Regions from separate parts of the Streptomyces sp. NPDC046931 genome, predicted to be linked through region 1. Evidence: riboswitches for the same ligand, from Rfam matches in the RefSeq annotation. Region 1 holds a riboswitch; each other region holds the start of a gene.

The links. Region 1 has a riboswitch for cobalamin ahead of ABZ876_RS26715 (CbtB-domain containing protein). Riboswitches for the same ligand answer to the same signal wherever they lie in the genome.
Positions count from the first base shown of each region.
Region 2: it holds a riboswitch for cobalamin, as region 1 does, so the genes downstream of both, ABZ876_RS32315 ((2Fe-2S) ferredoxin domain-containing protein) here and ABZ876_RS26715 (CbtB-domain containing protein) in region 1, are expected to answer to the same signal.
Region 3: it holds a riboswitch for cobalamin, as region 1 does, so the genes downstream of both, ABZ876_RS00985 (ribonucleoside-diphosphate reductase subunit alpha) here and ABZ876_RS26715 (CbtB-domain containing protein) in region 1, are expected to answer to the same signal.

Region 1 is NZ_JBEYWX010000017.1:123,922-134,365, forward strand. Features, by position in the region: gene ABZ876_RS26685 (PP2C family serine/threonine-protein phosphatase) at 1-109, opposite strand, end outside; partial or broken gene ABZ876_RS26690 (DUF2083 domain-containing protein) at 229-619, opposite strand; partial or broken gene ABZ876_RS26695 (3-hydroxyacyl-CoA dehydrogenase family protein) at 597-879, shown strand; gene ABZ876_RS26700 (histidine phosphatase family protein) at 1,136-1,726, shown strand; gene ABZ876_RS26705 (hypothetical protein) at 1,747-2,100, opposite strand; gene ABZ876_RS26710 (CbtA family protein) at 2,193-2,945, opposite strand; gene ABZ876_RS26715 (CbtB-domain containing protein) at 2,968-3,189, opposite strand; cobalamin riboswitch at 3,226-3,367, opposite strand; gene ABZ876_RS26720 (hypothetical protein) at 3,490-3,720, shown strand; gene tatA (Sec-independent protein translocase subunit TatA) at 3,743-4,000, opposite strand; gene mgtA (magnesium-translocating P-type ATPase) at 4,142-6,631, opposite strand; gene ABZ876_RS26735 (metalloregulator ArsR/SmtB family transcription factor) at 6,711-7,070, opposite strand; gene ABZ876_RS26740 (MazG nucleotide pyrophosphohydrolase domain-containing protein) at 7,340-7,759, opposite strand; gene ABZ876_RS26745 (TAXI family TRAP transporter solute-binding subunit) at 7,857-8,855, shown strand; gene ABZ876_RS26750 (HAMP domain-containing sensor histidine kinase) at 8,877-10,301, opposite strand; gene ABZ876_RS26755 (response regulator transcription factor) at 10,311-10,444, opposite strand, start outside.
Region 2 is NZ_JBEYWX010000026.1:86,873-97,316, forward strand. Features, by position in the region: gene ABZ876_RS32280 (hypothetical protein) at 1-335, shown strand, start outside; gene ABZ876_RS32285 (alpha/beta hydrolase) at 561-1,259, shown strand; gene ABZ876_RS32290 (M1 family aminopeptidase) at 1,364-3,220, opposite strand; gene ABZ876_RS32295 (hypothetical protein) at 3,463-3,672, opposite strand; partial or broken gene ABZ876_RS32300 (MFS transporter) at 3,765-3,920, opposite strand; partial or broken gene ABZ876_RS32305 (ThuA domain-containing protein) at 3,974-4,135, opposite strand; gene ABZ876_RS32310 (SDR family oxidoreductase) at 4,469-5,248, shown strand; gene ABZ876_RS32315 ((2Fe-2S) ferredoxin domain-containing protein) at 5,344-5,775, opposite strand; cobalamin riboswitch at 5,837-5,965, opposite strand; gene ABZ876_RS32320 (hypothetical protein) at 6,316-6,549, opposite strand; gene ABZ876_RS32325 (hypothetical protein) at 6,918-7,109, shown strand; gene ABZ876_RS32330 (SigE family RNA polymerase sigma factor) at 7,261-7,863, shown strand; gene ABZ876_RS32335 (inositol monophosphatase family protein) at 7,874-8,671, opposite strand; gene ABZ876_RS32340 (hypothetical protein) at 8,751-9,728, opposite strand; gene ABZ876_RS32345 (TetR/AcrR family transcriptional regulator) at 9,792-10,430, shown strand; partial or broken gene ABZ876_RS32350 (TetR family transcriptional regulator) at 10,427-10,444, shown strand, end outside.
Region 3 is NZ_JBEYWX010000001.1:213,808-224,251, reverse strand. Features, by position in the region: gene ABZ876_RS01000 (cytochrome P450) at 1-830, shown strand, start outside; partial or broken gene ABZ876_RS00995 (helix-turn-helix domain-containing protein) at 847-1,368, opposite strand; gene ABZ876_RS00990 (ribonucleotide-diphosphate reductase subunit beta) at 1,441-2,460, opposite strand; gene ABZ876_RS00985 (ribonucleoside-diphosphate reductase subunit alpha) at 2,460-4,811, opposite strand; cobalamin riboswitch at 4,935-5,089, opposite strand; gene ABZ876_RS00980 (GNAT family N-acetyltransferase) at 5,112-5,618, opposite strand; gene mctP (monocarboxylate uptake permease MctP) at 5,855-7,483, opposite strand; gene ABZ876_RS00970 (DUF3311 domain-containing protein) at 7,480-7,746, opposite strand; gene ABZ876_RS00965 (GntR family transcriptional regulator) at 7,872-8,636, opposite strand; gene ABZ876_RS00960 (sugar ABC transporter substrate-binding protein) at 9,062-10,348, shown strand; gene ABZ876_RS00955 (sugar ABC transporter permease) at 10,437-10,444, shown strand, end outside.

The sequences.
Region 1 (10,444 bases):
TTTCGGTCACCGTGGCGCACAGGGTCCACGGCCCGATCACCAGGCTGTCCTCGTTCCGTTCGCGGAGCAGTCCGGGATGACTCAGCGCACTCACCGCCACGTACCGCATGCAACGCCACCGCCTTGCCGCCGGTCATGGCTCAAGCGTAGGCGGTGTCCGGAAACCGCTCCCCCCGGCGCTCGCGGGCAGCGGATCACCGGATGGCGGCCGCCGGGATCGCCGCCGGGTCACGGCATGGAGTCGGTCACGGGGTACGGCACGAAGGTGCTGGTGTTCTGGTCGATGCGCAGGGGACGTCCCAGCGGCGGCGCGGCTCGCTGGGGGCAGTCGAGGCGTTCGCAGACGCGGCAGCCCATGCCGATGGGGGTGGCGGCGGAGGTGTGGGCGAGGTCGAGTCCCTCGGAGTAGACGAGTCTGTGGGCGTGGCGGATCTCGCAGCCCAGGCCGATGGCGAAGGTCTTGCCGGGTTGCCCCAGCCGCCGCGGTGCCGGGTGACGGCTCGGGCGGTCCACAAGTAGCGCTGCCCGTCCGGCATTTCGGCGATCTGGACATGGATGCGCCCCGGGGGCGGCGAAGGCCTCGTACACGTTCCACAGGCTTCGTCGTCAACGCCCTGCTGGTCCCGTATCTGCTGTCGGCGATCCGCATGGCGGAGTCCGGCTTCGCCACCGCCGCCGACATGGACACCGGCACGGAGCTGGGCTGCGCCCACCCCATGGGACCGCTCAAACTCGCGGGCCTGATCGGGCTCGACACCGTCGCCTCGATCGCCGAATGTCTCTACGACGAGTTTCGGGAACCCCTCTACGCCCCTCCCACTGCTCCAGCGGATGGTGGAGGCAGGGCTGCTGGGCCGCAAGACCGGGCGGGGGTTCCACGTGTACGCCTCGACGATCCGAGCTTCGGCCCGGGAAGCCTGGGCTAGGCTGGCCGCGGCAGCGGGTTCGCCCGGCCCTTCAGGCGGGAGACATCACAAGAGAGCTGTGTCCCCGCCAGGGCCGGGAGCCAGGGACAGGGCCGGGAGCCGAAGAAGGCGATCGAGGGCTACCGGAAGAAACGCGTCACCACCGACGCCCTGTGCGCCACCACCGCCGTACTGCCTCAGCCCCTGGGCGAGCCACAAGGAGCAACCGCGTGACCAGCCGTGTCACCCTCATCTCGCCGGCGATCACGCCGTCGCTGCGGCGGGCCCGCTTCGACGACGGTGACTCGATCGAGGACAGCGCAGCCGTACGCGCCGGATCGGCGGCGCTGTCCCTGCCCGCCGCGGCCCGCGTCTTCGCCTCCCCCAGCGTGCGCTGCCGGGAGACGGCCTCGGCACTCGGCCTCGACGCCTCGGAGCACAGGGAACTCGCGGGCCTGGACGTCGCCCGCTGGCGCGGGCGGACGCTGGACGAGGTCGGCGCCGCCGAACCCGAGGCGGTGGCCCACTGGCTGGCCGATCCGGGCGCCGCGCCGCACGGCGGGGAGTCGGTACGGGAGCTGTGTGAGCGGGTCACGCGCTGGTGGGAGACGGCCGGGGCGGCCGAGGGCAGGACGGTCGCCGTGGTGGAGCCGGAGGTCGTGCGGGCCGTGGTGGTACACGTGTTGGGCGCGCCCGAGGCCGCGTTCTGGCGCGTCGACGTCCCACCGCTCACGGCGACGGAGTGCACCGGCCGTTCCGGGCGCTGGAATCTACGGGTCGGACACGTCCTCGCCTCCCCAGGCGACGTCTCGGATCGCTGAGCCGGTCGTATGACGTGTGCTCAGCAGGCCTCGTCCCGGTGGCGACGCAGCAGCGCCGCGATGGCGCAGCGCAGGCAGTCGGTGTCCCCGTCGCCGGTGGCGCCCTGGTGGCCGCGGCACTCGGCCGCCCGTGGGAACCCGGCCTCCTCGTCCTGCGTGCGACAGGCCGGCGCGGTGGCACCGACCAGGGCCTCCAGCTCCTGAAGCAGTCGCTCGGTCCGTTTGGCCTGCTGGCCGAGGACCCGGACGCGCGCGCTCTGGCCGCCGATCTGACGTCGGCTGGCGATGAGTTGTTCGTACTCCTCCAGGGTCAGGGCGACCGCCTCCCGTCCACCGAGAGTGATGTGGCTCGGTCGGGGATGTCGTCTGGGCACGGGGCTCCTCCGCTCGTCGCCTGCGCCGGTGTCCCGGGAACGCCAGAGGGCCCTCGGACAATTCCGGAGGGCCCTCTGGTGTCGTGAAGGGTTCAGTGCGCGGCCGGAACCGCCCGCCCCGACGCGGAGGCCGCGGGCTTCGGATTCAGCAGCCGCTCGGCCAACTCCCCGAAGACCAGGCCGAATCCACCCCACAGCACCGCCTGCATGGCCAGGGCGGACAGGCGGAACCGCCACAGCAGGGTGGCCGGGAAGTCCTTCGGCACCTCGTTGACGACCGGCAGGAAGGCGTACGCCAGACCGATCACGAGGACGAAGCCGGCCACCGCGACGACGGTCGCGTACCAGGTGCCCAGATTGGGTGCGAGCCGTTTGCCCAGCATCGTCGCGGCGATCGCGAGGAGGACGCTGAGCACCATCATCAGGAAGTACAGGCCGGTCCGCTTGCCGATGGTGTCGGGGTCGCCGACCGACGGCGGGTTGGCCGGGTACTTCAGGAACGGTACGACGTACACGGCGAGAAGCGCGCAGCCGGACAGCAGCAGTGCGGTCGCCCGCGGGCCGAAGCGGCCGACACGGCCGAGCGCGAAGCAGAAGGCGAGTGCGGCTATGCCGCCGAAGGCGACTCCGTAGACCAGGACACCGGTGGCGAGACCGGCGGTGGACTGCAGAGAACGCGAGACGACCTCCATCTCGTGCTCATGGGAGTGGGCCTCCTCGAAGCCGATCGCGCTGTCGACGTTCGGCTCGCCGAGGAAGTAGGCGGCGATCAGGGCGAGCACGCCGGCACCAAGGCCGGCGAGCATGCCCCGCACCAGGAGATTTCTTACCGTTGCGGAGTTCATCGGGTGCGCGGCGCCCCCCGCGTCAGTGGCAGGGGAAGCCGAGCAGGTGGCGGGCGTCGTGCACCCACTCATGGACGTCGGTGCCGTTGAAGACGGAGGTGGCGCCCTGCTCGGCGCCGACGAAGTAGAGCAGGACGAGCATCAGGATGCCGAAGAAGACCGCCCAGGGGGCTATCGCCTTCAGCGGCAGCGTGGCGGGAACGGCGGGGGTGGTGGCTGTCGGCTGGGCGACGGTCTGCGCCATGGCAGGACCTCCTCTGGGAGTTCGCGTCCCATCTCGGTGGTGCACAGGACGACGGCCACGGGTCTGACTTACGAACTGCCCGGGGGCGCTCGCATACAGTGGCGCGACCGTGCCGGACTCCCACCGGCTTCCGTCGTACCGTCGTCGATATCGCACAGACCGTACCGCGTGGCGCGTGCATGGCCAAGACCGCGTCCGCCTGGGTGATCTTCCTCTCCCCGAACGGCCCCGGAGCGCGGACCGCAGGGAGGTGGCACAGCTCACAACACTTCAGCGATTGCGCAACTTTAAGGTACAGACATGGATCTTCATGTCCCGACGAAGTGGGAGACGGCGGTGCTGGCGGGCGGGCCGGCCGACGGCATGCGCATGCAGGTCGCGGGCCGGCCCTCGGTGGTGCAGGTGACCCGTCCCTGCCGGGTCGAGACCCCTGCGGACGGCGTCCAGGTGGCGGCGCTGTACGTATACCGGCGCCGGCTCGGCGAAACCGGTGGGATCCTGACCTACGGCTACGACAGCGCCAGCCCCTGAGCCGGCCTCCGACGGACCCGGGTCAGGAGGCCGCGGCCGGAGGCTCGGCCGCAGCGGCCTCGGCGGACGTGCGGACCTCCGACGGCGCCACGGGGACTGACGGGGAGGCGCCCGGCGAGGGAGCGTTCTCGTTCTTCATCGCCTTCGCCTCGCTCTTGAGGATGCGCAGGGACTTGCCGAGCGCGCGGGCGGTGTCCGGCAGTTTCTTCGAGCCGAACAGCACGATCACGACGATCGCCACGATCAGCAGGTGCCAGGGTTCCAGTCCGTTGCGGAGCATCGGCCGCGCCCGCCCTTTCCTCGCTCGGCCGAGGACGGTTTCCGTCGCTCGACCGTCCAGTAATGCTTGCCACTTTGCGCAACTGTACAACCGTCAGGGCGGATCGGAACGGAGGAGGGGGCGCTCGGTCCGAAACGTGACCTAGGGGTGGTCGTCGCTCGCCGCGCGCCGGCGCTCGTAGCGCGCCCTGACCGCCCACAGGGCGAGCGCGTACAGCGCCAGGACGGCGGCGAGCAGCAGGTAGTACCCCACCGGCAGCGCGATCATGCCGAGCGTTGCACCGAGCGGAGTGAAGGGCAGCAGGAGGGCGACCGCGGCGAGGACGGCCGCGGCCCGCCCGACCGGGCCCGGGGCACGTCCCTCGGCAAGGCTCCGGCCGGAGCGCAGGAGCACCATCACCAGGGCCTGGGTGAGCAGGTTCTCGGTGAACCACGCCGAGTGGAAGACGGCTTCGTCGTCGAGCGCGTCGGGCCCGTACAGCGAGAGCGCGAGGACGCCGAAGGTGGCGAGGTCGGCGACGGCGTTGAGCAGGCCGAAGCCGGTGATGAAGCGGAGCAGGTCACGCGGGCCCAGAAGGGTCGGGCGGGTGAGCACCGCGGGCGCGGGGCGGTCGTGGGCGAAGGCGAGCTGGGCCGCGTCGAAGCACAGGTTCTGGACCAGGACCTGGGCCGGGAGCATCGGAAGGAAGGGCAGCAGCAGACCGGCGGCGAGCATCGCGACGACATTGCCGAGGTTGGAGGAGAGGGTGACGCGCAGATAGGTGGCTATGTTGCCGCTGCTGTGCCGGCCTGCGGCGACGGCGTGGTCGATGGCGGTCAGGTCCTTGTACGCGAGGACGGCGTCCGCGCTCTCGCGGGCCACGTCGACGGCGTCGCGCGGGGCGATCCCCACGTCGGCGGCGTACAGCGCCGGTACGTCGTTGACGCCGTCGCCCAGGAAGCCGACCGTGTGCCCGGCCCGGCGCAGCCCGGTGACGATCCGCGCCTTGTCCTCGGGGGTGCACCGGGCGACGACGGTCGCGGTGTGGTCGTCCGCGGCGCCCGCGGTCCGTACGTCACCCGGGTCGAGGCCGAGGTCGCGGCAGACGCGGGCCGCCGTGCCCGGGTGGTCGCCGGTGAGGACCCGCACGCTGACACCGCGGGCGGCGAGGTCCCGCAGCGCCCGCGCGGCGGTCGGGGCGAGGGCGTCCCGGAAGGTGACGAAGCCTCGGAAGGTGAGCCCGCGCTCGTCGGCGGGGGTGTAGGGGCGGGTGCGGGCGGGGCGGGTGCCGGTGGCGACCGCGACCACCCGCAGGCCCTCCCGTGCCTCGCGGGCGGCGAGCGCGAGCAGCCGCTCCCGCTCGTCGGGCTCCAGCGCACAGCGCTCCAGTACGGCCTCGGCGGCGCCCTTGACGAGGAGGGTGTGCATGCCGAGGCCACCGCGGACGACGGCGGTGGCGAGCCGGCGGACCGGGTCGAACGGCACGACGGCGACGCCTTCGTAGGCCTCCCAGCTTCCGTCCGCCGCGTCCAGGAGCGCCTCGTCGAGGGCGTCCGGGGCGGGCAGGTCGGCGAGTTGGAGGGTCCACCAGGCGGCCGTGGCGGCCTGGCGCAGCACCTCGGGCGCGTCCTGCCCGGTCCCGTCCAGGGCCCGCTCGACGACCGGCCGGTCCTGGGTGAGGGTGCCGGTCTTGTCGAGGCACAGCACGTCGACCGCGCCCAGGTCGTGCAGGGCGGGCAGGCGTTTCACGATCACGCCGTGGGTGCGGGCGAGCACCCGGGCGCCGCGGGCCAGGCAGGTGGTGACGATGACCGGCAGCATCTCGGGGGTGAGACCGACGGCGACCGCGACGGCGAAGGGCAGCGTCTCCAGGCCCCGGTCGCGCAGCGTCGCGTTGGCCATCAGCACCAGCGGCGGGGTGAGCAGCATGAACCGGATCAGCACCCAGGAGATGCCGTGCACGGTCCGCTCGAAGGCACTCGCCGCCCGCCGGGCGGGGGCTCGGTGGGCCCGGGCGAAACGGGTCCGGGCGCCCGTCTCCAGGACGAGCGCGGTGCCGCCGCCGGTGGCCACACCGCTGCCCTGGAAGCACAGGTGGGGCTGCTCGAACGGGCCGGCTTCGGCTGGTGCGGGCGCGTCGAGCGCGTGCTTGGCGACCGGTGCCGACTCCCCGGTCAGCGCCGCCTGGTGGACCGTCAGGCCGTGGGTGCGCAGCAGTCGTACGTCGGCCGGGACCAGGTCGCCGGGCGCGAGGCGGATGACATCGCCCGGCACCAGCTCGGCGGCGGGCACCTCCCGTTCCCGTGGCGGCCGGTCCGGGTCCGGGCGGCGCAGTAAGGTCGCGGTGGTGGCGACCAGGTCGCGCAGCGCGGCCATCGAGCGGTCGGCCCGGTACTCGCCGGAGGCGCGCAGCACACAGCTGACGACGACGAGACAGAGGATCACGCAGGCGGTGCCCCAGGCGCTTACCGTCGCGGACACCAGGCCGAGGCAGAGCAGGACCGTGGTGAACGGATCGCGCAGGCCGCGCACGAAACGGCGGGACCAGGAGGGTGTGCGGGCCTCGGGGAGCGCGTTCTCGCCGATGTCCGCGAGCCGGGCCTCCGCCTCCGCGTCGGTCAGCCCGCGCGGACTGCTGCGCAGGCGGCGCAGTTCCTGGAGGGAGGTGGGCGCCGCGGCATCGCGGCCGAGGCCGGCGTCGGCGGGCCGGGCCGGTGACGGTGCGGCGCTCTCAGAGGCCACGGAGCCGGGATGCCGGGGCGCGGGTGCGTGCGGCGCGATCACTGAGCTGGTCCACCACGAGGCGGACCACGGTCACGACGTCCGCGTCGTCGACGAAGTAGACCTGGCGGCGGCCCTCACGACGGGAGCGGACGAGTCCGGCGAGCTTCAGCTTGGTCAGGTGCTGGCTCACTGCGGGCAGCGCGCCGCCGACGCGCTCGGCGAGGCCGGTGACATCGCTCTCGCCCTGCGCGAGCGCCCACACGATGTGCAGCCGCGCGGGCGAGGCCAGCAGCCCGAACGCGGCGGCCGCCTCCGACAGCACCTCGGCGGACGGGTCCTCCGCGAAACCACCGCCACCTGCCGCCACCGTCGTCGTCCCCTTCCCGTTACGGGTCCTGTCCTGGAAGTCGCCCCAGTCTAGGGGCGGCCGCCGGGCCCGGCCCCGCGAGGGCACCGGGCCGCCGACGCGCGAGGGTTCCGGTGACCGGCAGGGACGACGGACGGAGATGCGACCACGCGGCGGACGGAGAGCCGACCACGGGACGGACGGAGAGCCGACCGGGAAGCGGACGGTTCACGGCCGTGGAGCGGTTTCTTCGCCGCTGAGGGCGTTCGGCCCCGGCGGCGCGGCGCTTCCTACGCCGACGAGGGCGTCCATCCCTGGCGGCGCAGTACCGCCGAGACATCCGGGGCACGGTAGTGGTCGCCCTTGAGGACCTTCCCGTCCGCCCGCCGGGCGACCGCCCCGTCCGGGCCGATCTTGGTCATGTTCGCGCGATGGATCTCGGCGATCACGGCGTCGAGGTCGATGCCGTGCACAAGGGCCGTGCCGTAGGCCACGTACACGAGGTCGGCCAGCTCGTGCGCCAGCCGGTCCAGCGGACCGGCGACCGCCACCTCGGCGACCTCGGCTGCCTCCTCCGCGAGCAGCTCGCCGCGGTGCGCGGCCAGCTCCGCGGACACCTCGGTCGGCACGGTACGGGCGTCGAGGCCGAAGGCGCGGTGGAACTCACGGACCAGGGAGGCGGGCGAGAAGGAGTCGGACGAAGGGTGCATTCGGCGACCCTACCGGTCACCGCCGCCGTGCCGCCGGCGGTCCACGAGCGCACCCCGCCCTGGTCAGGGGTGCGTGCGGCCTGGCAGGATCGCCCGCATGCTCCAGGCACTCCCCCGTATCGGCAGGCGTCGCGCGCTGCTGGCCTCGACGGCCGCCTTCGCGGTCTTCGGGCTGCTGCTGTGGTGGCTGCTGCCGCTCGGCGAGGAGTCCCCGAGCGGCACGGTCACCCTCAGCACCGGCACTCCGACCGGCGTCTACGAGAAGTACGGCACCCTGCTCCAGCCCGCCTTCGCCAAGGACCTGCCGGAGCTGCACGTACGGCTGCTGCACAGCGACGGCTCGCAGGAGAACGTGCGGCGGGTGGCCACGGGCCGGGCGGACTTCGCGATCGCCGCGGCCGACGCCGTCGAGACATACCGGCTGGAGAACAAGCCGGGCGCAGACCGGCTGCGCGGCTGCGCACGCCTGTACGACGACTATGTGCATCTGGTGGTGCCGCGCTCGTCACCCGTGCAGTCCGTGGCGGACCTGAAGGGGCGGACGGTCGCCGTCGGACCGGGCGGATCGGGGGTCCGGCTGATAGCGGAACATGTGCTCGCCGCGGCCGGGCTGAATCCGACGAAGGACATCACCGCCCTGCCCGACGGCATCGGTACCATGCCCGACCTGCTGAAGCGGCACAAGATCGACGCGTTCTTCTGGTCGGGCGGGCTGCCCACCAGCGCGATCACCCAGCTGTCACGGCACTCCGCGATCCGCCTGGTGCCCATCGGCAGCGATCTGGTGGCGAAGCTGCACGAGCAGGGCAGCGCCTCGCGCTACTACCGGGCCGCGGTGATGCCCGCCGACGCCTACCCGGACATCGAGCAGGGGTCCTCCGTGCAGACCGTGGCCGTGGCGAACCTCCTGATCACCCGGGAGGACATGAACGCGGACCTGACCGAGAAGCTCACCCGTACGGTGATCGACAGCCGCGACCGGATCGGCGCCCAGGTGCACGCGGCCCAGCTGGTGGACCTGCGGACGGCGATCTACACGGATCCGTTGCAGCTGCACGAGGGCGCGCGGCGGTACTACCAGTCGGTGAAGCCGTAGCCGCCCGACGCGGCCTCGTCCTCAGGCGCCGGGCGTGCCGGACCTTGGAGCCGTCCGTGGCACCATGACCGTCACCTTCAGCCCGTGCGGCTCGTGACGCGCGTACACGATCGATGCCCCGCCCGCCGCGAGCAGCGCCCGTGAGATCGACAGCCCGAGTCCCGAGCCCTTGATGTTCTGGTGGCCGGCACTGCGCCAGAAGCGGTCCCCGATGCGGGCCAGTTCCTCGTCGCCGAGTCCGGGACCGCCGTCGGTGACCACCACCGTCGCCCACTCCCCGTCCGCCGCGACCTCGACCTCGACTCGCTCCCCCTCCGGGGTGAACTTCACCGCGTTGTCGATGACCGCGTCCAGCGCGCTGGAGAGGGCGATGGAGTCGGCCCAGGCGGTGGTGGCCGGGCAGTTCCCGGTCAGCGCCACCCCCTTGGCCTCGGCGGCAGGGCCCCACGCCGCGACCCGCTCGGCGGCCAGCTCGCCGACGTCGGTGACGCACAGGTCGGCCTCGGCGTGCTCGGCGAGCGCGAGGTCGAGCAGGTCGTCGAGGACCTGCGCGAGGCGCTTGCCCTCGGTACGCACCGAGGCGATCTCCTCATTGCCCTCGGGCAGTTCCAGGGCGAGCAGCTCGATGCGCAGCAGCAGCGCGGCGAGCGGATTGCGCAGCTGGTGGGAGGCGTCCGCGACGAAGGCGCGCTGCTGCTCCAGGACTTCCTCGACGTTGTCCGCCATCTCGTTGAACGATCGGGCCAGGCGCCGGAGTTCCGGTGGTCCGCCGGCGGCCGCGACCCGGGACTTCAGGCGCCCGGTCGCGATGTCGTGGGTCGTCGCGTCGAGGACCCGTACGGGTCTGAGCACCCAGCCCGTCAGCCGCAGCGCCGCACCCACCGCCAGCAGCATCGCGGCGATCTCCCCGGCGCCGATGAGCAGCCAGCCGTGCAGGATCCTCGACCGCATCTGCCCGGTGGGCGAGTCGGTGACGACGACGGCGACGACGTCACCGTCGCGGATGACCGGGGAGGCGACCACGAGCCCGGTCCGCTGCCAGGGCCACACCTGCTGCGGGTCGTGACTCCGGCGCCCGAGGAGGGCTTCGTTGAAGGCCTCCCGGCCGTCACCCTCCTGGAGGAGGTACCAGTCCTCCGGCGCATTGGCCATGGGTACGTCGTCACGGTAGAAGACACCGGCCTTGATGCCGTAGACGCTGTAGTACATGGCGAGTTCCTTGCGCAGGGTCTCGCCGCGCTCGTCCTCCTTCCCCACCCGGGAGCCGGTGGTGGGCCGGTCGGTGACGAACTGCGCGAGGGCCGCGAAGCGGGCCGTGTCGTCGATCCGGTCGACGACGACCCGCTGCTGCTGTGCGGCCGCGAGGCTCACCGCGAGCGGCACGCCGAGCGCGAGCAGCACGGCGGCCATCAGGACGATGAGCAGCGGAAGCAGTCGTGAGCTCACCCGTCCCCGCTACGCGGCCGGGGCGACGAGCCGGTACCCGACGCCACGCACGGTCTCGATCAGCGCGGGCATGCGCAGCTTGGAGCGCAGGGAGGCGACATGCACCTCCAGAGTGCGCCCGGTCCCCTCCCAGCTGGTCCGCC
Region 2 (10,444 bases), on a different contig from region 1:
GCACCGGTCCGCTCGGCTACGACGTCCGGTATGTCGACGCTTTCCGCCAGGACGCCTCCGGCAGGAAGATCCCGGTCTCCGGAGGGGCGATCCTGGAGGTCCGGGTCCACGCGTCTGCGTACAACCCGGAGACCGGCGACCCGACCTACCCCGGAAAGGCCGGCAAGGCCTTGCCCGGTGTCGACCTGAAGGGCTACCGAACCTTCCGGGACGCCAAGTTCGGCTCCAGCTTCGAGGGTGTCACCCAGGTCGGGCTCGGGGTGCGGGCGCGACTGCCGTTCCGGGTGCTGAGGCTGCCGGACCGCTTGGTCGTGGACGTGGCGCACACCTGGTGAGGCGTGCGGCCCGTCCGGTGGGCTTGACGCCGTGTGCAGCGGAGGTCGCAAAGGAGAATGTGGCCCAGCGGCGGATGAGTTCACCAGCACCGGCCGCCCGGCAGGCACCACCCTCCTGCCGGGCGGCCGGACAACTCTGCCGGTACTCCGCCTTTTTTACGTCGACAGGAGCCATGTGATCGCGATCTGATGTCGCATCGCGGGCCAGGTGACTTGGAGGCGGAAATGGCGAACGTAGTGCTGGTGCACGGGGCTTGGAGCGACGGGTCGATCTGGCAGGCGGTCATCGCCGCCCTCCAGGACGAGGGACATCATGTGCTGGCTGTCCAGCTGCCGCTGACCTCGCTGGCCGAGGACATCGCCTGGACACGGCGGCGGATCGCGGCATTCGACGAGCCGGTGACGCTGGTGGGGCACTCCTACGGCGGCATGGTGATATCCGGGGCCGCTCACGGAAACTCTCAGGTCAGCGCACTGGTGTTCGTCGCGGCCTACGTACCCGACGAGTCGGAGTCGCTCCGGATGCTGACCGCTCGTGGAGCGACGGCCAAGGGCCGCTCGGCGATCCGGTTCGCCGCGGACGGCTGGTCGACTCTGGACCCCGGCCTGTTCGGGGATGCGCTCGCGGCCGATGTTCCGGCGACGACGACTCGGGTCCTGGCGGCAGTCCAGAAGCCCACGCACCCGGCTTGCTTCTCGAGTCCGTCGGGGCGCGGTGCGTGGCGTGACCTGCCGTGCGCCTATGTCGTCTCAGCGGACGACCAGATCCTCGATCCGGGGCTGCAACGGTGGCTGGCCCAACGGGCGAACGCCACGGTGACCGAGCTCCGCTCCAGTCATCTCTCGCCGGTCTCGCAGCCCGCAAACGTGGCCGCCGCCATCAGCGGAATGCTGAACGCCGGGACCTCGCCCGCGTTGGGCTGACGGCCGTCCGGGCCGGCGGGACCCGCACCGTGGCCGCCCCCTACGGGCGCGGGTTCGCCGCGGGTGGCGCCGGAAGGCGCCCCCGCGGCGAACCGACGCCAGGGTCAGCCGTCGATACGGTGCTGGGTCCAGAACGAGGTCAGGTCCGTGGCCGTGGCAGCCTGGGCGGCCGCCTTGAACTCGGACGTGGTCGAGATGCCGTACCAGTGCGAAGTGGCGTAGTCCTTCAGCAGTTTGGCCATGGTGGTGTCGCCGAGGACGCGCCGCAGGTCGTGCAGGGCGCACTTGCCGTAGCCGTAGACGACCGTGGAGTACCGGGAGGAGTGGTCCCAGTAGGCCATCGAGTTGGTGATCTTCTCGGCGGTCGAGGACCACGAGACGCCGTTCCAGCAGTTGGTGCCGGTCTTGTTCAGGGCCAGGTCGGTGGCGTAGTCCGCGAACGCCTCATCGAGCCAGGGGCTGTTGTACTCGTCGTCGCCGACGATGCCGTACCACCACTGGTGACCGATCTCGTGGGTGAGCGCCGTCGTGCTGACCAGGTCGAGGACGAACCCGGGGTATTCCATGCCGCCGAACCAGAAGTTGTTGTCGATCACCGCGTCCAGTTCACCGTACGGGTAGCCGCCGAACCGCGACGCGTGGGCGTCCACGGCGGTCTTCGCGGTGCTGAGCATGGACTGCGCGTCGGCCGAGCTGATGCCCGAGACGGAGTAGACATTGACCGCGGTGCCGGCGGCAGAGGTGCCGGAGATCTTGGTGAAGGGGCCGGCTGCCCAGGCGAAGTCACGGACCTTGGAGGCGGTCGCGGTTGTGATCGTACGTCCGCTGGAACCCGGCGTGTCGGCTGATGTGCCGGTCGCCGGCACCAGCAGGGTGCTGGGGTGGTCGAGGGTCACCTCGAAGTCGGCGGCCAGTGAGTAGAACGACTCGCCGTTGTTGGTGTACGGGTCCAGGTGCCAGCCCGCTCCGTCCTTGACCGCGAGAACGGGGAGGGCGTTGCCGATGAAGCTGAAGGCCCCGTCGTGACCGAACCGGTCGGCGCCGCTGGGAACGGTGATGCCCAGGTCGAAGCCGATCGTGGCGGACTGGCCTTGCGCGAGCGGCGTCGGCAGGTCGATCCGGAGGGCGGTGCAGCCGACCGAGAGGGTGCCCGCGGTGCCACCGGTGAGGTTGCCGACCGTGATCGGCATGGCGGAGCAGGTGCCGTGGTAGTTGTCCCACAGCCGCAGGTACACCTCGCTGAGCGCGGTCGAGGATGCATTGGTGAACGTCGCGCTCTCGTGGCCGGTCCAGACGGTGCCGGTGGTATTGCTGCTGAGGCTCACGGTGTACGTGGGCGCGGCGGGGGTGCGCGTGGAGTCCGCGGGCGGAGTGGTACCGCCGGAGGTGTCGAGGGCGACGTCGTCGATGACGAAGCTCGTCCGGAGGCTGTAGTCCTCGGTGCCGGTGAAGGTGAGGTTCACGGTCTGGCCGGCGAACGCCGACACGTCGAACGATTTCCGCACATAGCCGGTGTTCTGGTCCAGGTTCGAGTACGTCGCCAGTGTCGTGGTGCCGATCTTCGCCGTCAGCTTGTCGTACGCCGTGGACGAGGTCGTCTCCGCGGTGTCGATGTGCAGCCAGAAGGTGAGGGTGGCGGTGCTGCATCCGGAGGGGATTGTCACGCTCTGGGCGAGGGTGTCGGTGTGCGTGCTGCCGACTCCGTCCAGCCAGGCGAAGGAGGTGCCGCCGTGGGCGGTCTGACCCGCCCGGTTGGTGATCACGTTGGGCGACGACTGGTTCCAGGGCGAAGTCCCGCTCTCGAAGCCGCCGTTGGTGATCACCTGGGCCGGGGTGCAGGCCGCGGCCGGAGAGGCCGTGGACGGCGCGGCTGCCGCCGGGGTTACGGGAAGCAGGACGGCGGCCATCGCGGCGACGGCGAGTGCGCTCGCCGCGCGGGCCTTGTGGGGAGTGGGTCTCACACGAAACTCCTTTGTGGCGGCCGGGATTCCGGCGTGCTCGATGGCTGCCCGGCCGGCTTGGGTGCGCCGGCGGGCAGCCGGGGTTGCGCGCGTCGCGTGCGCGATCGCTGGGTGAGAGTCCTGCCGTGTCCCTGTGGGGTCAGGGACACGGTTACCGGAAGACTGGCAGATTTGACCGGAACATGCCATTAGCGGGGAGGGTTCGTGTTCCGGACGCGGAGGCGGCGGTGCGTTTCCGTGCGTCAGGCCGAGCCGGGGGCCGGTGGGGTCGCTGTCCGGGAGGCTCGAGCCTCGGCGAAGAGGAACAGTCCGCAGGCCGTCACGGGCAGCCATCCGGGACGGGACGCATGGGCGAGCCCGGTGGGGCCGACGCCCGCGGCCAGGCCCCCGGCGATGGCGATACCGACCGCCGAACCGACCTGGCGTGCGGTGGAGGTGATCGCCCCGGCCACACCGGCGCGGGAGGGCGGCAGACCGCCGACCGCGTGTTGGCGATCGGCGCGTTGGTGAAACCGAACCCGATACCGATGAGCAGATAGGCGAGCAGAAGCAGCGGAACGCTCGTGTCCGGGCCGAGATTCACCACGCACAGCCCCCCGGTGGCGGTGAACCCGCCCGCAAGGAGGAGCGGACGTCGTGGTCCCATGTGCCCCACCAGGTTGCCGGACCAGGGCGCACACACGGTGGCTCCGAGCGCCATGGGCAGCGTCGCCGCGCCTGCCGCGAGCGGCGTCCATCCGCGGGCGTGCTGGAGAACCAGTCGTTCGCCTCGTGTACGAAGCCGATGTGTGCGGCGTCCCAGGTGCCGTTGTAGAGGGCCAGAACCTTGAACGGGGACGCGGCGGGGGTCGTGGCCTGCGCGGAGGGAACCGCCAGGCCCGGCAGTACGGCGAGCAGAACGAACAACCGCAGCATCTTGCGGGCTCCGGCGGCCTGTCCGCATCCGTTGCGGGGTGGCTCGGCCATGGGCGTTCCAGCCTTTCGCGTGCGCGGATGGTGGGGAAGGCCGCGCAGCCGAGTTCAGCATGATGAACAATGGGTTCATTCTTGGATTGCTGATGGTCCGTGAACCTAAAGGTCTGAACCAGACACGTCAAGAGGTGAGGCATCCGGTCGGCATACCGCCCGCGTGGTGCGTCCCGTATACCCGGCACCGGCGCCGCAGGGCCGCCCGCGTACCCGTAGGGTCGTCCAGTCGGACGTCAGTCCGCGTCAACCAGCCGTTCGAGTCCATGCCGGGATGTGAAGATGACGCCGCAGTCCTACCTCACCGACCTCTTCTCGCTCGAGGGCCGGGTCGCGGTTGTCACCGGCGGGAGTTCAGGGATCGGCCGGGCCATCGCCGGGGCCCTCGCCCATGCCGGAGCGAGCGTCGTGGTCGTGGCACGCAAGGAGGCGGAGCTGGCCGCCACGGTCGAGGAACTGGTGGGCGACGGCTGCCGGGCGGCCTGGGTGAGCGCCGATCTGGGCTCGCGAGACGGCGCACGGGCGGCGGCCGAGGAGGCCGCCGCGGTGTACGGGGAGCCGGACATCCTCGTCAACTCCGCGGGCATCAACCTCCGTCCTCCGATGGGCGAGCTGACGGACGAGGTGTGGGATGCCACCATGGCGGTGAACCTGGAGGCGCCCCACCTCCTCGGTCAGCGCTTCGGCCCCGGCATGGCCGAGCGGGGCCACGGGCGGATCATCCACGTCAGCTCGCAGCAGGCGCACCGGGCCTTCGTCCAGAGCGGCGTGTACGGCGTGTCCAAGGGCGGCCTCGAATCGCTGGCCCGCTCGCAGGCGGAAGCGTGGTCCCCGTACGGCGTCACCGCCAACACGCTCGTCCCCGGCTTTGTGATGACACCGCTGAACCGCCGCCTGTCCGCCGATCCGGCCAAGGTGGCGGAGCTCGCCGCCCGTACCCTGGCCGGGCGCAACGGGCTGGCGGAGGACTTCGCGGGCGCGGCGGTCTTCCTGGCGAGCCGGGCATCGGCGTACATCACCGGTCAGTCGATCTGCGTCGACGGCGGGTTCTCGGTCCACTGACGCATGCGGCAACTGACGCCCGGCACATGCGGCCCCTGACCGCGGGTCGATACACCGCTCGACGGTGCTGTTGCGCGGGTCGATCGGCGGGTTTTCTACGACGGGCCCCGGCCGCGTACCGGTGAGAACGAGGTGCGCCGCCGCGGTGGTGTGAAGGTGTAGAGATCGAGAATGGCGGGCTGGGGCGCGATGCCCGGACCGCCTGCCCGCACCCAGGCGGCGATGTCCTCGGTCGCGGCCGGGTCGTTGACGAGGCCGAGCCAGACCGGCCGGGCGCCGGCGGCGCGCCCGGCGGCGGAGGGCTGAACGACCATCACATTGGCCTGGTCGCAGACGTCCAGGCAGGCGGAGATGCGTACCGGCACATCCGCGCTCAGGCGGGTGGTCTGCGCCGCGTGATCGACTCCGGTCACCTTCGGGCTGCCACAGCAACAGTCCCGGCATACGACGACCCTGCACGGTGCAGGGTCGGCCGACCCGTGCTCCGGCGGTTGGCCCGTCGTCCCGTCGATCGAGCTCACGCGCATGACGCTTCACCGTCCTCTTCGGGGAAATCCGCCCCGGTTGTCCTGGAGGAGGCGACCGCGGGAGTCTCCTGGCTCTCGGGTCCAAGCTCGTCCCGGCCTTCCCACCAGCCTGCGGGCAGTGGCCTGTTCGGGATCCACTCACCGATCACAGTGGCGGGACCGCGCCGGATTCACACCGGCTTCCTCGTTCCGCCGTCGCCTTGCCGCCGGCCATCCTCCCATCCAGGACAACTCGGCGACACCATCGCCCCCGGCGGTGGGACTCCTGACCGATGGCTGTCCGTTGGCGGAAACCGGCAGCTCTGTCCACGCCCAGATAACTGCGGTACCCCGACGGACGGGGGCTTCCGGCTCCCGGGCAAGCTTCCCGCAGGCCGCTGCGGCGCCCTGCACACCGTCCAGTCCAGCGAAGGAGGCAAGGAGGCACACCCCGAGCGACGGCGAACGCTGAGGACTCGCCGCAGGGCACCCGGCGGAGCGGGGCGAACGGTCACCGGCGGTCACAGCGTTTTCCCCTGCCACGGGCTTAAGGACGCGCAGTCAGAGGACGAAGCGTTCGATCTCCACGGCCCTGGCGTCCATCTGGACGGTGATGGATTCCGCGACCTGTTCCACCGTCCTGGTGACCTCGGCCGACTCCAACTCCGCGGTTTCCAGTACGTACTGGAGACGTCGACGCGCCAGATAGTCGACCCCCTGGGCAGCGCCGATGGCCGCGGCACCCGTTCCGCCCACAGCCGCCGCGGTGACGATCAGCGGACCGAGGCCCTTCATCTTGCGCGAAACCCGAAATCGTCCTCCGACACCTGGCGGATCGCATTGTCCGTCAGCAGCTGAAGCTCCCCCACCGGCGCCTCTCCCCCGTTGAGCCGTCCGAAGCGATACCCATCATCCGGGAAGTCCTGGACGGCGCGAGGGTTTGCGAGGAAACAGCGTGCGGGTCACGACATGTGGTAGGCGCCGATCCCGTCCTGAGGCGGTCAACTCATTCCGAACCCGCCTCCCACCACCCGCCACGGCATTGATCAGGGTGGCAGAACAACCTGCCCATTCAATCCCTCAGCGCGAAAGGTCGTGGTCAGAAGGCGCGAACAACCGACCCGGCCGGTTCGCCTGATCACACCCGAAGGGAAAAACCGATCATGAACGTGTGCAAGCGGCTCGCACTGGCCGCAGCGACCGTGACGCTGGCCGCCGGACTGGTGAGCACGGCGCCGACGCCGGTCGAGCGGTCGCCCCACGCCTCTCAGGCCACCACACAGCGGAGTGATCTCGCGCGGAGCCACCACGGCGTCGAGGGCACCGGGGCGGACCCCGGCAGCCGCTGCTGCTGACGATCGACGACGTCGTCAGCACAGGCCGACGCCCTGCCGTCGCCCCACCGCGCCGCCAAGGGTGCTCCGGGCGGCGGCAGGGGCGAGCAGAGAACGCCCTCCCGCTCACCGCGCCCATCGTTCACGCATCACCATGAAAGGAACCCGGCCCATGGATGCCCGCACGTGCCCAGACCGGTCTTTGGAATTCGAGGAATACGTCCGTACCCGGCACGACGCCCTGCTGCGCAGCGCCCGGCGGCTGGTCTCGAACCCGCTCGACGCCCAGGACCTGCTGCAGACCGCGCTGGCACGGACGTATCGCCGCTGGGACCGCATCGCCGACAAGCGACTCGCGGACGCCTACCTGCGCCGTGTCATGATCAACACGCGTACGGAGTGGTGGCGGGCCAGGAGGCTGGAAGAGGTGCTCACCGCCCGACTGCCCGACGCATCCGTCCCGGACTCCACCGCCCGGCACGCCGACCGTACGCTCCTGATCGACGCCATGAAGGTGCTCGGTCCGAAGCAGCGCAGCGTCGTGGTGTCACGGCACTGGGAGCACATGTCCACGGAGGAGACGGCCGCCGCCCTCGGTATGTCGGCCGGAACGGTCAAGAGCACGCTGCATCGAGCGCTCGACCGGCTGCGTCAGGAGCTGGAGCGCCGTGATCCGGACCGTGTCCCGGCGTCGGCCGCGGGCCGGGGGCGCGGCGGCCGGCCGCCGGGATCCATGGCGTCTGTACCGGCGGGAGCGGGCCGCGGCGTCCGGTGAGCACGGGAGACTAGCCTCGGCTGCGGATCATCGACATCAGCTGCCAGTGGGTCTCGAGGTCGGCGGCGACGACCAGCCCCCGGCCGTCCCGTCCGAGCGGGGCGCCGTCGATCCCGGTGACCACGCAGCCGGCGGCCCTGCACACAGCGATGCCGGCGGCGAAGTGCACGCTCCCGGACAGGTCGCCGCCGTCCGTGACATACGCGGCGCGCTTGCCGGCCGCCACCCAGGCCAACGCCAGCGTCGTGGAGCCGACACGCGGTTTGAAGCGATCGACGAACCCGGGGTGGGCCAGCAGGTTCACGGCCCTGAATCCGGGCGCGTTCGGGAAGGGCGGGTCCAGGTTGACGTCCACCAACCGGCCGGCGGGCGTGGGGGCCAGCCGTGTATCGAACCCGTCTCGCCGGGCCCAGGCGGTCTCACCGTCGGTGAAGAAGACCTCCTTGCCGAACGGATCGGCCACCGCCGCCGCCCCGTCGCGCAGCGCCACGTTGACGGCCACCAGCATGGTGCCGGCGGCGTAGTTCAGCGTGCCGCACAAGGGATCCACCATCCACAGGCGCGCGGCGTCGGCAGTGCCCTGCCGCCCGCTCTCCTCGCCGAGCAGCGCATCATCGGGCCGAGCGGCACGGATGACGTCGAGGATCGTCTTCTCGGCCGCCACATCGGCGGCGGTGGCGAAGTCCCCGCCACCCTTGTCGATGCGGGAGAGCCGCCGGCCGTACATCTCGCGCACCACATCGGCCCCGGCACGTGCCGCCGCTATGGCCACACCGGCATCGTCAAGGGACGTGGATGAGTCGATCACGCCTCGCAGAGTATCGGGACGGCGTGCCGCCGCCGCGTCTCGCGCCGGAGCGCCGTCCTGGTCCGCAGGCCACGGGAATTCACGGAGCCGGGACGACCGGTCGGGGGCCCAGCTCGCTGATGAGCTGCCGATAGGTCTCGAAGGCCGGCTTGGGGGTGTAGTCGTCGTGCAGGAGGCCGAAGCGATGGAAGAGCCCGTCCGCGGTGCTGTCGGCGTCCCTCAAAGCGAAGAGCGAGTATCCGTCGATGTTCAGGTCGTCGGCGAGGGCGGCCACGGCCCGGATGACGGTCTCGAGGGTTTCGGCCTGTCGCTGTTCGGTGCGGCCCGGTCCGGTGGGCCAGCCGTTCTCGCAGATGCGCATGGCGACACTCTTTGGGATTCCGGCCTTCGGCAGGTCGGTGTGGCGGAAAGCCCTGAGGACCGCGACGACCGCCTCGGCCAACTGCCCGGCGGGGATGGGCCGGAACACGTCCGGGAAGAAGTCCAGGCCGACGTAGTCCAGGCTCTGCCAACACTGCGCGTCGGCCAGTGCACCCAGCTCGGACCAGAAGGTGTCGGCCGGATCGAAGGTCGGTACGGCGTTGAAGCCGACCGCCACGCTGTGTCCCAGGCCTCTGGCCTCCTGCTTGGCCGCGATGACCCCTTGGACGAGCGCGTTGCGGACGTTGGGGATGCTGCCGTCCACAATGGGGAGCCGGGCGTTGGGTTCTTCACAGATCTGGACCGACGCCAGATGCGGTCCGCCGGTACGGATGGCTTCGCGGACGAACTCCGGCCACCCGTCGAGTTCGCCGGACGGCTCACGGAACTGAAGCACCAGGTCGAGTGTGCGGCCGCGCTGGAGATAGGACTGCGGGTCGGCGGGTGTAGGGGGCTCCAGCGGTGTCTCGGTGCCCGAGAACGGCCGGTAGGCGCGCACCGACAGCCCGGCCGTATCGCCTTGCAGTTGGTCCAGTGCCTCGATGATGCGGTCCGGAACGTCCGGGCTGACCGGGTGGACGATGCCGTGGTCGTCTCCCAGGAGCCCGCCGGGATAGATGCCGAGGGTCAAGGTCATACTCGTCCCACCCCTTAGATTCTTGGTGTCACCACAATTTTGGTGTGACACTATCATCAGGGCATGGGACTTCGAGAGATCAAGAAGCGGCAAACCCGCACAGCGATCGCCGATGCGGCACTGACGCTGTTTCTCAAGCACGGTTTCGACCAGGTCACGGTCGCCCAAGTGGCAGGGCAGGCGGGCGTGTCCACCAACACCGTGTTCAACTACTTCCCCGCCAAGGAAGACCTCTTCTTCGACCGGCAGGCCGATGTCGAGGGGCATCTCGCCGCACTGGTACGCGACCGCGCACCCGGCACCTGCCCGGTGGAGACGGTCCGTGACGACCTGCTGTCCGCCCTGCGACGCAACGACCCCCTGCTCGGCCACCACCCCGGCGCACCCCGGTTCTGGCAGGTCATCCTCGACAGCCCCGCCCTGCGCGCACGGGAACGCGAAATCAGCGAAAACGCCGAGGCCGCTCTGACGGCCGCCCTGGCCGAGCATCCACCCGGCACCGCCGGCACACCGGACGACGCCGGCGATCCCATGCCCGCGCTCCTGGCCGGCGCCCTCGCCGGAACACACCGGGCGGCCGTTCGCGAGCTCCGACGACGCATCATGTCCGGCGAAGCTCCCGAGCACGCCCGCGACGCGGTCGCCCCGGCAGCGCTTTTGGCATTCGACCTGCTGTGTTCCGGGCTGCACACTCACCGCTGACCAATACCGTTCAG
Region 3 (10,444 bases), on a different contig from region 1:
CGCTCGCCACGCTTTTCAGCGGCATGTACCAGCGCATGGTGATACCGCTCGGACCGCTGTACCGGCTGCCGCTTCCGGCCAATCGCGCATTCAACCGTTCATTGGCCGATTTGCATCTCCTGGTCGATGAGATCGTCGCCGCCCGCCGGGCATCCGGTCAAAAGCCGAACGATTTGCTGATGGCTTTGCTGGAGGCGAAGGACCACAACGGTGAGCCCATTGGGGAACAGGAGATCCATGACCAGGTCGTTGCGATAGTCACGGCCGGCAGTGAAACAGTGGGCTCCATGGTCATGTCGCTTCTCCAGGTGCTCACGGATCACCCGGAACAGGCCGACAGGATCCGCGACGAGGTGAAAACCGTGACGGGTGGCAGGCCGGTCGTATTCGAGGACGTCCGGAAGCTGACGTACACCGCCGATGTCGTCTTCGAGACAATGCGTGTGCGCCCCGCCGTATGGATACTGACGCGGCGGGCGGTGACCGACACCCGGCTCGGCGGGTACCGCATTCCGGCCGGGGCGGACATCGTGTACAGCCCCTACGCGATCCAGCACGACCCGCGCTCCCACGAGCGGCCCGAGCGGTTCGACCCCCATCGCTGGCAGCCGGAGCGCGCCAAGGACGTCCCGAAGTACGCGATGACGCCGTTCGGCGTCGGCAACCGGAAGTGCCCCGGAGACCACTTCTCGATGGCCGAACTCACATTGATCGCGGCAGAGCTGGCGTCCGCCTACCGCTTCGAGGAGGCGCCCGGGTCCGACCCGAGGCTCCGTATCGGCATCACCCTCCGGCCGCGCCGGCTGCTGCTGCGGGCGCTGCCGCGGTGACCGGACGGGCGCACGTTCAGGCGGCCTCGGGGCCCCTGAACGTGCGCCGGCAGGCGGCCGGTGTGGTGCCCAGGGCAGCGATGGCGCGCGCCGCCGCCGTGCCGAATCCGGCGCGGCCGGCGATCGCGTCCGTCGTCTCGTCGGTGCGTTCCGGCGACTCCTGGGCCGGCAGGACCCGTCGCCGCAGGATCCGGCGGTGGGGAGTGGTGCCGGTCTCCTGCTGGAAACGGCGGGCGAAGGTGCGCGGGGACATGTGCGCGCGGACTGCCGGCTGCTCGACGATCATCTCCCGGGCGTCGATTCCGGCGTCCGTGCCCGCGGAGGTGGTCAGCGGGCCCTCGTCGACGTGGAGCACGTCCGGCTCGACGACCGCCCGCCAGAAGCGCCGTGCGAGGGCGTCGGCGTGCCGCCGGTGTGCCGCGCACCGATGCCCGTCCAGCAGCCCGGCCGCTCCCAGCACGAAGACGCCGGAACAGACGCCGAGCACCCGGGCGCCCCGCGCGACGGCCCGGCGCAGCGCCTCCCGCAGCCGAGGCGGCTCCTCGCCGGCCCGGCGCTCGCGGATGTTCTCCACGAGCGCCGGATCGACCATCGGCCGAAGGCGGCGGACTCAGAAGTCCTCGTCCAGGTCGACGGTGCCCTCCACCGCCACCTGGTACGCCGACGGACGCCGCTCGAAGAAGTTGGTCAGTTCCTGAACGCCCTGGAGCTCCATGAAGGAGAAGGGGTTCTCCGAGCCGTACACCGGGGCGAAGCCGAGGCGCGTGAGGCGCTGGTCGGCGACGCACTCCAGGTACTGCCGCATGGAGTCGGTGTTCATGCCGGGGAGGCCGTCCCCGCACAGGTCCCGCGCGAACTGGAGCTCGGCGTCGACGGCCTCCCTCAGCATGTCGGTGACCTGCTGCTGCAACGCGTCGTCGAAGAGGTCCGGCTCCTCCTTGCGGACGGTGTCCACGACGTCGAAGGCGAACGACATGTGCATCGTCTCGTCCCGGAAAACCCAGTTGGTGCCGGTGGCCAGACCGTGCAGCAGGCCCCGGCTGCGGAACCAGTAGACGTACGCGAAGGCCCCGTAGAAGAACAGGCCCTCGATGCACGCGGCGAAGCAGACCAGGTTGAGCAGGAAGCGGCGGCGGTCGGCCTGGCTCTCCAGCCGGTCCAGCTTCTCCACCGAGTCCATCCACCGGAAGCAGAACTCGGCCTTCTCGCGGATGGAGGGGATGTTCTCCACGGCCGCGAAGGCCGCCGCGCGGTCGTCCGGGTCGGGCAGGTAGGTGTCCAGGAGCGTCAGATAGAACTGGACGTGCACGGCCTCCTCGAAGAGCTGACGGCTCAGGTAGAGCCGCGCCTCCGGCGAGTTGATGTGCTTGTACAGCGTCAGCACCAGGTTGTTCGCGACGATCGAGTCACCCGTCGCGAAGAAGGCCACCAGCCGGCCGATCAGGTGCTGCTCGGCCGGCGTCAGCTTCGCCAGGTCGGCGACGTCTGAGTGGAGGTCGACCTCCTCGACGGTCCAGGTGTTCTTGATGGCGTCCCGATAGCGCTCGTAGAAGTCCGGGTAGCGCATCGGGCGGAGAGTCAGCTCGAAGCCGGGGTCGAGCAGATTGACGTTGCGGGTGGTGCTGGTCATCACTGGCAGGCCTCGCAGGACTCGGGGTTCTCAAGGGAGCAGGCGACGGCATCGGGGTCGGCCACCCGCTGCACGGGGGCGGTCGCCTGTGCCGCGCGGGCGATCCGCGTCGCCGGACGGGAACGCAGGTAGTACGTCGTCTTCAGCCCCTGCTTCCAGGCGTACGCGTACATCGAGGAGAGCTTGCCGATGGTCGGCGTCTCCATGAACAGGTTCAGGGACTGGGCCTGGTCCAGGAACGGGGTGCGGGCGGCGGCCATGTCGATCAGACCGCGCTGCGGGATCTCCCAGGCCGTGCGGTACAGCGCCCGGACGTCCTCGGGGATCCACGCGAAGTCCTGCACCGAGCCGTTCGCGTCGCGCAGCGCCTCACGGGTGCGTGCGTCCCACACGCCCAGTTCCTTCAGGTCCCGCACCAGGTAGGAGTTGACCTGGAGGAACTCGCCCGACAGCGTCTCGCGCTTGAAGAGGTTCGACACCTGCGGTTCGATGCACTCGTACACGCCCGCGATGGAGGCGATCGTGGCGGTCGGCGCGATCGCGAGGAGCAGCGAGTTGCGCAGGCCGACGGCCGCGACGCGCTCGCGCAGGGCCGCCCAGCGCTCCGGCCAGGCCGGCTCCACGTCGTAGTGGTCGGGATGCAGCACGCCCCGCGCGGTACGGGTCTTCTCCCAGGCCGGCAGCGGGCCGTTGCGCTCGGCGAGGCCGGCGGACGCCTCGTACGCGGCGAGCATGATGCGCTCGGCGATCCGCGTGGACAGGGCCTTGGCCTGCGGCGAGTCGAAGGGCATGCGCAGCTTGAAGAAGACGTCCTGAAGACCCATCGCACCGAGGCCCACCGGCCGCCACCTGGCGTTGGACCGGCCCGCCTGCTCGGTCGGGTAGAAGTTGATGTCGACGACGCGGTCCAGGAAGGTGACGGCGGTGCGGACCGTCTCGTCCAGCCGCTCCCAGTCGATGCCCGAGCCGGTGACGAACGCGCCGAGGTTGACGGAGCCCAGGTTGCAGACCGCGGTCTCGCCGTCGTCGGTGACCTCCAGGATCTCGGTGCAGAGGTTGGAGGAGTGGATGACGTGTCCGGGCTCGGCCGTCTGGTTGGCGGTGCGGTTGGCGGCGTCCTTGAAGGTCATCCAGCCGTTGCCGGTCTGCGCGAGGGTGCGCATCATCCGCCCGTACAGCTCGCGGGCCGGGAGGGTCTTCCGCGCCAGCCCCGCCGCCTCCGCCCTGCGGTAGGCGGCGTCGAACTCCTCGCCCCACAGGTCGACGAGCTCCGGCACATCCGCGGGGGAGAACAGCGACCACGGCTGGTCGGCGTTGACCCGGCGCATGAACTCGTCCGGGATCCAGTGCGCGAGGTTGAGGTTGTGCGTACGGCGGGCGTCCTCGCCGGTGTTGTCGCGCAGCTCCAGGAACTCCTCGATGTCGGAGTGCCAGGTCTCCAGGTAGACGGCGGCCGCACCCTTGCGCCGGCCGCCCTGGTTCACGGCGGCGACCGAGGCGTCCAGCGTCTTCAGGAAGGGGACGATGCCGTTGGAGTGCCCGTTGGTGCCGCGGATCAGCGAGCCGCGGGAGCGGACACGGGAGTACGACAGCCCGATGCCGCCGGCGTGCTTGGAGAGGCGGGCGACCTGGTGGTAGCGGTCGTAGATGCTGTCCAGCTCGTCCTTCGGGGAGTCGAGGAGGTAGCAGGAGGACATCTGGGGGTGCCGGGTGCCGGAGTTGAAGAGGGTGGGCGAGGAGGGGAGGTAGTCGAGGCGGCTCATGAGCCCGTAGAGCGCCGCGACTTCGTCCACCGCACGGGGCGTGTCGTCCTCGGCGAGGCCGGCGGCGACGCGCAGCAGGAAGTGCTGGGGCGTCTCGATGACCTTGCGGGTGATCGGGTGCCGCAGGAGGTAGCGGCTGTGCAGGGTACGCAGCCCGAAGTAGCCGAAGCGGTCGTCGGCGGCCGTGTCGACGAGGGCGTCGAGTCGGCCGGCGTGCAGACGCACGAAGGCGGCGGTCCGGTCGGCGATGAGACCTTCCCGGTGCCCGACGGCGACGGACTCGGTGAAGGACGTGACGCCCTGGGAGGCGGCTTCGGCGCGGATCCCGATCGTCAGCAGCCGGGCGGCCAGCCTGGAGTAGGCGGGGTCCTCGGAGATGAGGCCGGCGGCCGCCTCCATGGCCAGCTCCCGCAGTTCCGCCTCGTCCGCCTGTGCGGAGCGACCGCGCAGCGCGGCGGCGGCGACCCGGCCGGGGTCGGTGTCGGGGAGGTCTGCGGTCAGCTCGGTCAGGGTGCGCAGCAGCGCGGCACCGGGACCGTCGGTCTTCAGGTCGCTGACTGAAGCCGGGTCGGCTGGCGCGATGGTCACGTGGGGCTCTCCCTCGCTCGGCGCGGGGGCCTTGCGGAGGGCAGGGGGCAGCCACGAGCGCGCACGGCGTCGCGTCCCCGGCCCACTCCGCGAGGCCCGGACGTCTCAAGGCGCCCGGACCGGACGGCCGGGCGCGCTGCCGGCAGGTCCTCGGACTGAACTGGCGTGCGGATGCACGCAAGTACACCGTTGCGGGACAGTTCCGGATTCGCACCGGATTCCCCTGTGGCGACAGCGAGGATGAGCATACATCTAGTGCCGGGTCCTGGTGTCACCCCCAGATGTTGTGTTGCTGCGGTTTCAGAGCGTCAACTCGTAGGCCAGGAGGCTGAGGTCGTCCAGGTGCGGGAGTGGATTCCAGTCCCGCTCGGGTGTGCGAACGAAACCGAGGCGCTCGTAGATGCGGTGGGCGGTGTGCATGGTGCGCTGGGTGGACAGGACGATGCCGGTGCAGCCCCCGGTGGCGCGTGCCCGGTCGATGCAGGCGCGTACGAGCGACTCGCCCGCGCCGCGGCCCCGGGCTGCCTGGTCGACGGCGAGCATCCGTATCTCGGCCTCGCCGGGACCGGCGATATCGGCCATGGGCCCGCCCGCCGGGACGAAGGTGACCCCGCCGAGAACCCTCTCGCCCTCCACGGCGACCAGCACCTCCGCGGCGGCTGCCCGCTTGGCCACGTCGCGCAGCTCGCCGAGGTAGGCGTCGCTCTCCCCGAAGTCCAGCAGCCCGTCCTGGAGGTAGGCCCGGGCGGTGATCTCGCCGAGGGCCGCGTGGTCCGCGGGCACTGCCTGCCGGATGGTGATGTCCATGGGGCCGAGTGTGCCCCACGGGTACGGCAACGGGCCGCCGGATCGCTCCGACGGCCCGCCCGGTCCGCGGCCCCTAGGGCCTCTCGTTTGGATCACGCCGGGCTCGCGGGGTCTGGCACCGCGCCTCGCCGCGTTGTCGTCGGTTGCCATGGCTCCGCCATGACGCCCTCCTTCGCCCTTGCGATGCACGGCACCAGACCCCGCTTTCTGATCCGGCCTGATCCAAACGAAAGACCCTAGTGGGCCGTACCCGCCGTGGCCGGGGGAAGTTCCACCTGCACCCCGGGGTCGCCCGCGTCCGCCGTGTAGTCGTCCGGCCTGGTCTCGTCGATGCCCTCGGGGGCCTTCACGGCCTTCAGGACGAAGGTCCCGACGACCGTGACGAGGACGTTCAGCACGAACGCCGTCAGACCGATGTAGCCGATCTCGCCGATGCCCGGGATCTCCTTCGCCGAGCCCCCGAAGTGCGCTTGTGTCGGGGACGCGACACCGTACGCGGCGAGCGTGCCGTAGACCATGCCGACCGCCCAGCCCGCGAGCAGCGCCCAGCGGTGGAACCAGCGGGTGAACAGCCCGCCGACCAGCGCCGGGAAGGTCTGCAGGATCCAGATGCCGCCGAGCAGCTGGAAGTTGATGGCGACCGTCTTGTCCATCGTCAGGACGAAGACCAGGGCGCCCACCTTCACCAGCAGCGACACGATCTTGGAGACCCGGGTCTCCTCCTTCGGCGTGGCGTCCGGCTTGATGAAGTCCTTGTAGATGTTGCGGGTGAAGAGGTTGGCGGCCGCGATGGACATGATCGCCGCCGGGACCAGCGCCCCGATGCCGATCGCCGCGAACGCCACGCCCGCGAACCAGTCCGGGAACATGTCCTCGAACAGCTGCGGGATGGCCAGCTGCCCGTTCTGCACCTTCACGCCCGCCGCGATCGCCATGAAGCCCAGCAGCGCCAGCAGACCCAGCATCAGCGAATACAGCGGCAGGATCGTGGCGTTGCGGCGGATCACCTCACGGCTGCGCGAGGACAGCGTCGCCGTGATCGAGTGCGGGTACATGAACAGGGCGAGCGCGGAGCCCAGCGCGAGCGTGGCGTACGTCCACTGGCCGGCCTCCGGAGGTGCGAGGGCGCCGCGCGGCTTCCCCGTCACCGGGTTCGTCTGCGCGAACGCATGGCCCGCCTTGGCGAAGATGTCGTCGAAGCCGCCCAGTTTGATCGGGATGTAGATGATCGCCACCGCGATGACGATGTAGATCAGGGCGTCCTTCACGAACGCGATCAGCGCGGGGGCCCGCAGACCCGACGAGTACGTGTACGCGGCCAGCACACCGAAGGCGATCAGCAGCGGCAGGTCCTTCACGAACCAGTTGGTGTCCCCGCCGCCGCCCACGCCCATCACGTCCAGCACCGCCTGGATGCCCACCAGCTGGAGCGCGATGTACGGCATCGTCGCCAGGATGCCGGTGACCGCCACCGCCAGCGACAACCCCTTGGAGCCGAAGCGGCCGCGCACGAAGTCCGAGGTCGTGACGTATCCGTGCCGGTGCGAGACCGACCACAGCCGGGGCAGGAAGGTGAAGATCAACGGGTAGACGAGGATCGTGTAGGGCACCGCGAAGAAGCCTGCCGCGCCGGCCGCGTAGATCGCGGCCGGTACGGCCACGAAGGTGTACGCCGTGTACAGGTCCCCGCCGAGCAGGAACCAGGTGATCCAGGTGCCGAACGACCGTCCGCCGAGCCCCCATTCGTCGAGGCTGTGCTCGTTCTCGGCCTTGCGCCAGCGCGCCGCGAGGAAGCCCAGCACGGTGACGGCCAGGAAGAAGAACACGAAGACGCCGAGAGCGACGCCGTTCACTCCGTCCTTCACTGCGACGCACCCCCCTCGCGGCCGGCGCGGGCGCGCTGGTCACGCCGCCACAGCTGGTACGCCACCATGGTCAGCGCGGTGGAGATCAGCACCCACAGCATCTGGTACCAGTAGAAGAAAGGGATCCCGACGAACGCCGGATCGGTCTTGGCGTAGGAGCCGACCCACAGCATCGCGACGAAGGGTGCTACGAGGCAGAGGGCGATGATGACGCGCACAGGCGTCACCATCGCCGCTCTTGTCACATCCGACTGATCTGACATCTGCTGGCTCCGTTCCCTCACTGTTCACCTGTGTAATGCGCAGGCAATCTAGGTGACGGCATCCAGGAGGCGGAAGACCTCGTTCGGATATCGGCCTCAGCAGCGAGGAAATCCCGGTGGCCGGCTCACTCCTGGGGCCGCTTGAGCCGTGCCACGAACTTGTACCGGTCCCCTCGGTACACCGACCGCACCCACTCCACCGGCTTGCCCTGCCGGTCCAGCGAGTGCCGGGAGAGCATCAGCATCGGCAGGCCGACATCCGTGCCGAGCAGGCCCGCCTCACGCGGGGTGGCCAGCGAGGTCTCGATGGTCTCCTCGGCCTCCGCGAGGTGGACGTCGTAGACCTCCGCCAGCGCCGTGTAGAGCGAGGTGTACTTGACCAGCGAGCGGCGCAGCGCCGGGAAACGCTTGGCGGACAGATGCGTCGTCTCGATCGCCATGGGCTCGCCGCTGGCCAGCCGCAGCCGCTCGATGCGCAGCACCCGGCCGCCCGCCGAGATGTCGAGCAGCCCGGCGAGGGTGTCGTCGGCCGTGATGTAGCCGATGTCCAGCAGCTGCGAGGTCGGTTCGAGGCCCTGGGCGCGCATGTCCTCCGTGTACGAGGTGAGCTGCAGCGCCTGGGAGACCTTCGGCTTGGCGACGAAGGTGCCCTTGCCCTGGATGCGCTCGAGCCGGCCCTCGACGACCAGCTCCTGAAGCGCCTGTCGCACGGTCGTGCGCGAGGTGTCGAACTCCGCCGCCAGCGTGCGCTCGGGCGGCACCGGCGTTCCGGGCGGGAGCGTCTCCGTCATGTCCAGCAGATGCTTCTTCAGACGGTAGTACTTGGGCACGCGCGCGGTGCGGACGGTCGCCCCGCCCTCGCTCTCCGCACTGCTGACGTCGGTGCTCATGGTCTGCCTTCCCGGCTCCGGATGCCGAAGTGACCGGCACTCCGTCGGTCACGGCTCACATCGTGGCACGGCTTCGCGGGGGGGATGCCCCCGCGCGGTCCGCGATCCCCGTCACGCGGCCGGGGGTCCCCTCTGTATACCGTCGGCACCCCTGCTGGTCTAGTCCACCGCCCCGAAGTGGTCCAGTCGGACGGCCCCTCGCTGGCCTGGCCTTTTCGCTGGGTTCCTACTTAAAGGTCCTTGCATATGTAGGTCCCATAACGGACGTCCGGACCGTGCCGAACTCCCTTGACACTCCTATTGGTCTGGGCCAAGCTCCCCGTACTGGTCTACACCATTGGTCCAGGTCCCGGCCCCACGGGCGGTACTCGTCATCGGTCGCCGCGGGGACAAGGGGGGTTGGTGGCATCCCTGAGGAGGATGGCGTGAAGCGCAAGCTGACAGCCGCGATCGCAGTCGCGGGCATGATGGTCTCCATCGCGGCGTGCGGGGACAGCGGCAGCAAGTCCGGGAGCTCGGACAAGGGGGCGGACGCCAAGGAACTCACCGTCTGGCTGACGGTCGACGCCCAGAACAACTGGCCCGCGCTGGTGAAGGCGGCCGACGACGCCGTGACCAAGAAGCACCCCGGCCTCAAGATCAAGCACGAGTACTACGGCTGGCCGGACAAGAACACCAAGCTCGACGCGGTCCTCGCCACCGACAAGGTGCCCGACGTGGTCGAGATGGGCAACAGCGAGATGCTCGGCTACATGGTCAAGGGCGCCTTCGCCCAGGTCGACCCGGCCAAGTTCGACAACTCCGGCCAGTGGCTGGACGGCCTCAAGACCTCCGTCACCTACGAGGGCAAGACGTTCGGCGTGCCCTACTACGCCGGCGGCCGGGTCGCCAACTGGCGCAAGGACATCGCCGCTTCCGCCGGCATCAAGACGCCCCCGAAGACGTACAAGGAGCTGGCCGCCGACCTGGACAAGATCCAGAAGAAGGAGGGCGGCAAGTTCAGCGCCTGGTACCAGCCGACACGCGACTGGTACGCGGCCATGTCCTTCGTCTACGACGCGGGCGGCTCCATCGCCAAGGAGGAGGGCGGCCAGTGGAAGGCCAACCTCTCCTCGCCCGAGTCCGTCAAGGGCCTCACCGAGTTCAAGCACGTCGTCGACACGTATATGCACGGCGACAAGACCAAGGACGAGTCCGACCGGTACATCGTCTACGGCCAGGGCAAGTCCGCCATGATCTTCGCCGCCGCCTGGGAGGGCGCGACCGCGGCCGACCCGAAGAACGACAAGACCGGCAAGCTCAAGAACAACCTCGAGAACTTCGTGATGCCGGGCCCGTCGGGCAAGAACATCCCGGTGTTCCTGGGCGGTTCGGACCTCGCCGTCCCGGTCAGGTCGAACGCGCAGGCGCTGGCCGCCGAGTGGATCAACGCGTTCACCGGCTCCGAGGGCCAGAAGGGCCTGATCGCCAAGGGCAACCTGCCCAACAACAAGACGGACCTCGCGACGCTGAAGAACGACCCGGCGACGGCGGTCCCCGCCACCGCGGCCGAGTCCAACTGGTTCGTCCCCATGGCACCGGGCTGGGGCCAGGTCGAGAAGGCGCAGATCCTCCAGACCATGCTCCAGGACATCGGCACCGGCAAGAAGTCCGTCGAGGCCGCCGCGAAGAACGCGGACGCCGCGATCGACAAGGTCATCAACACCAAGTGACCTGAGCGCAGGGCCCTGTGGCCCCGGGGGTGCCCGGGGCCGGGGCCCTGCGTCCCGTTCGACCCGAGGGACCGCTGAGGAGCGCGCGATGAGTGC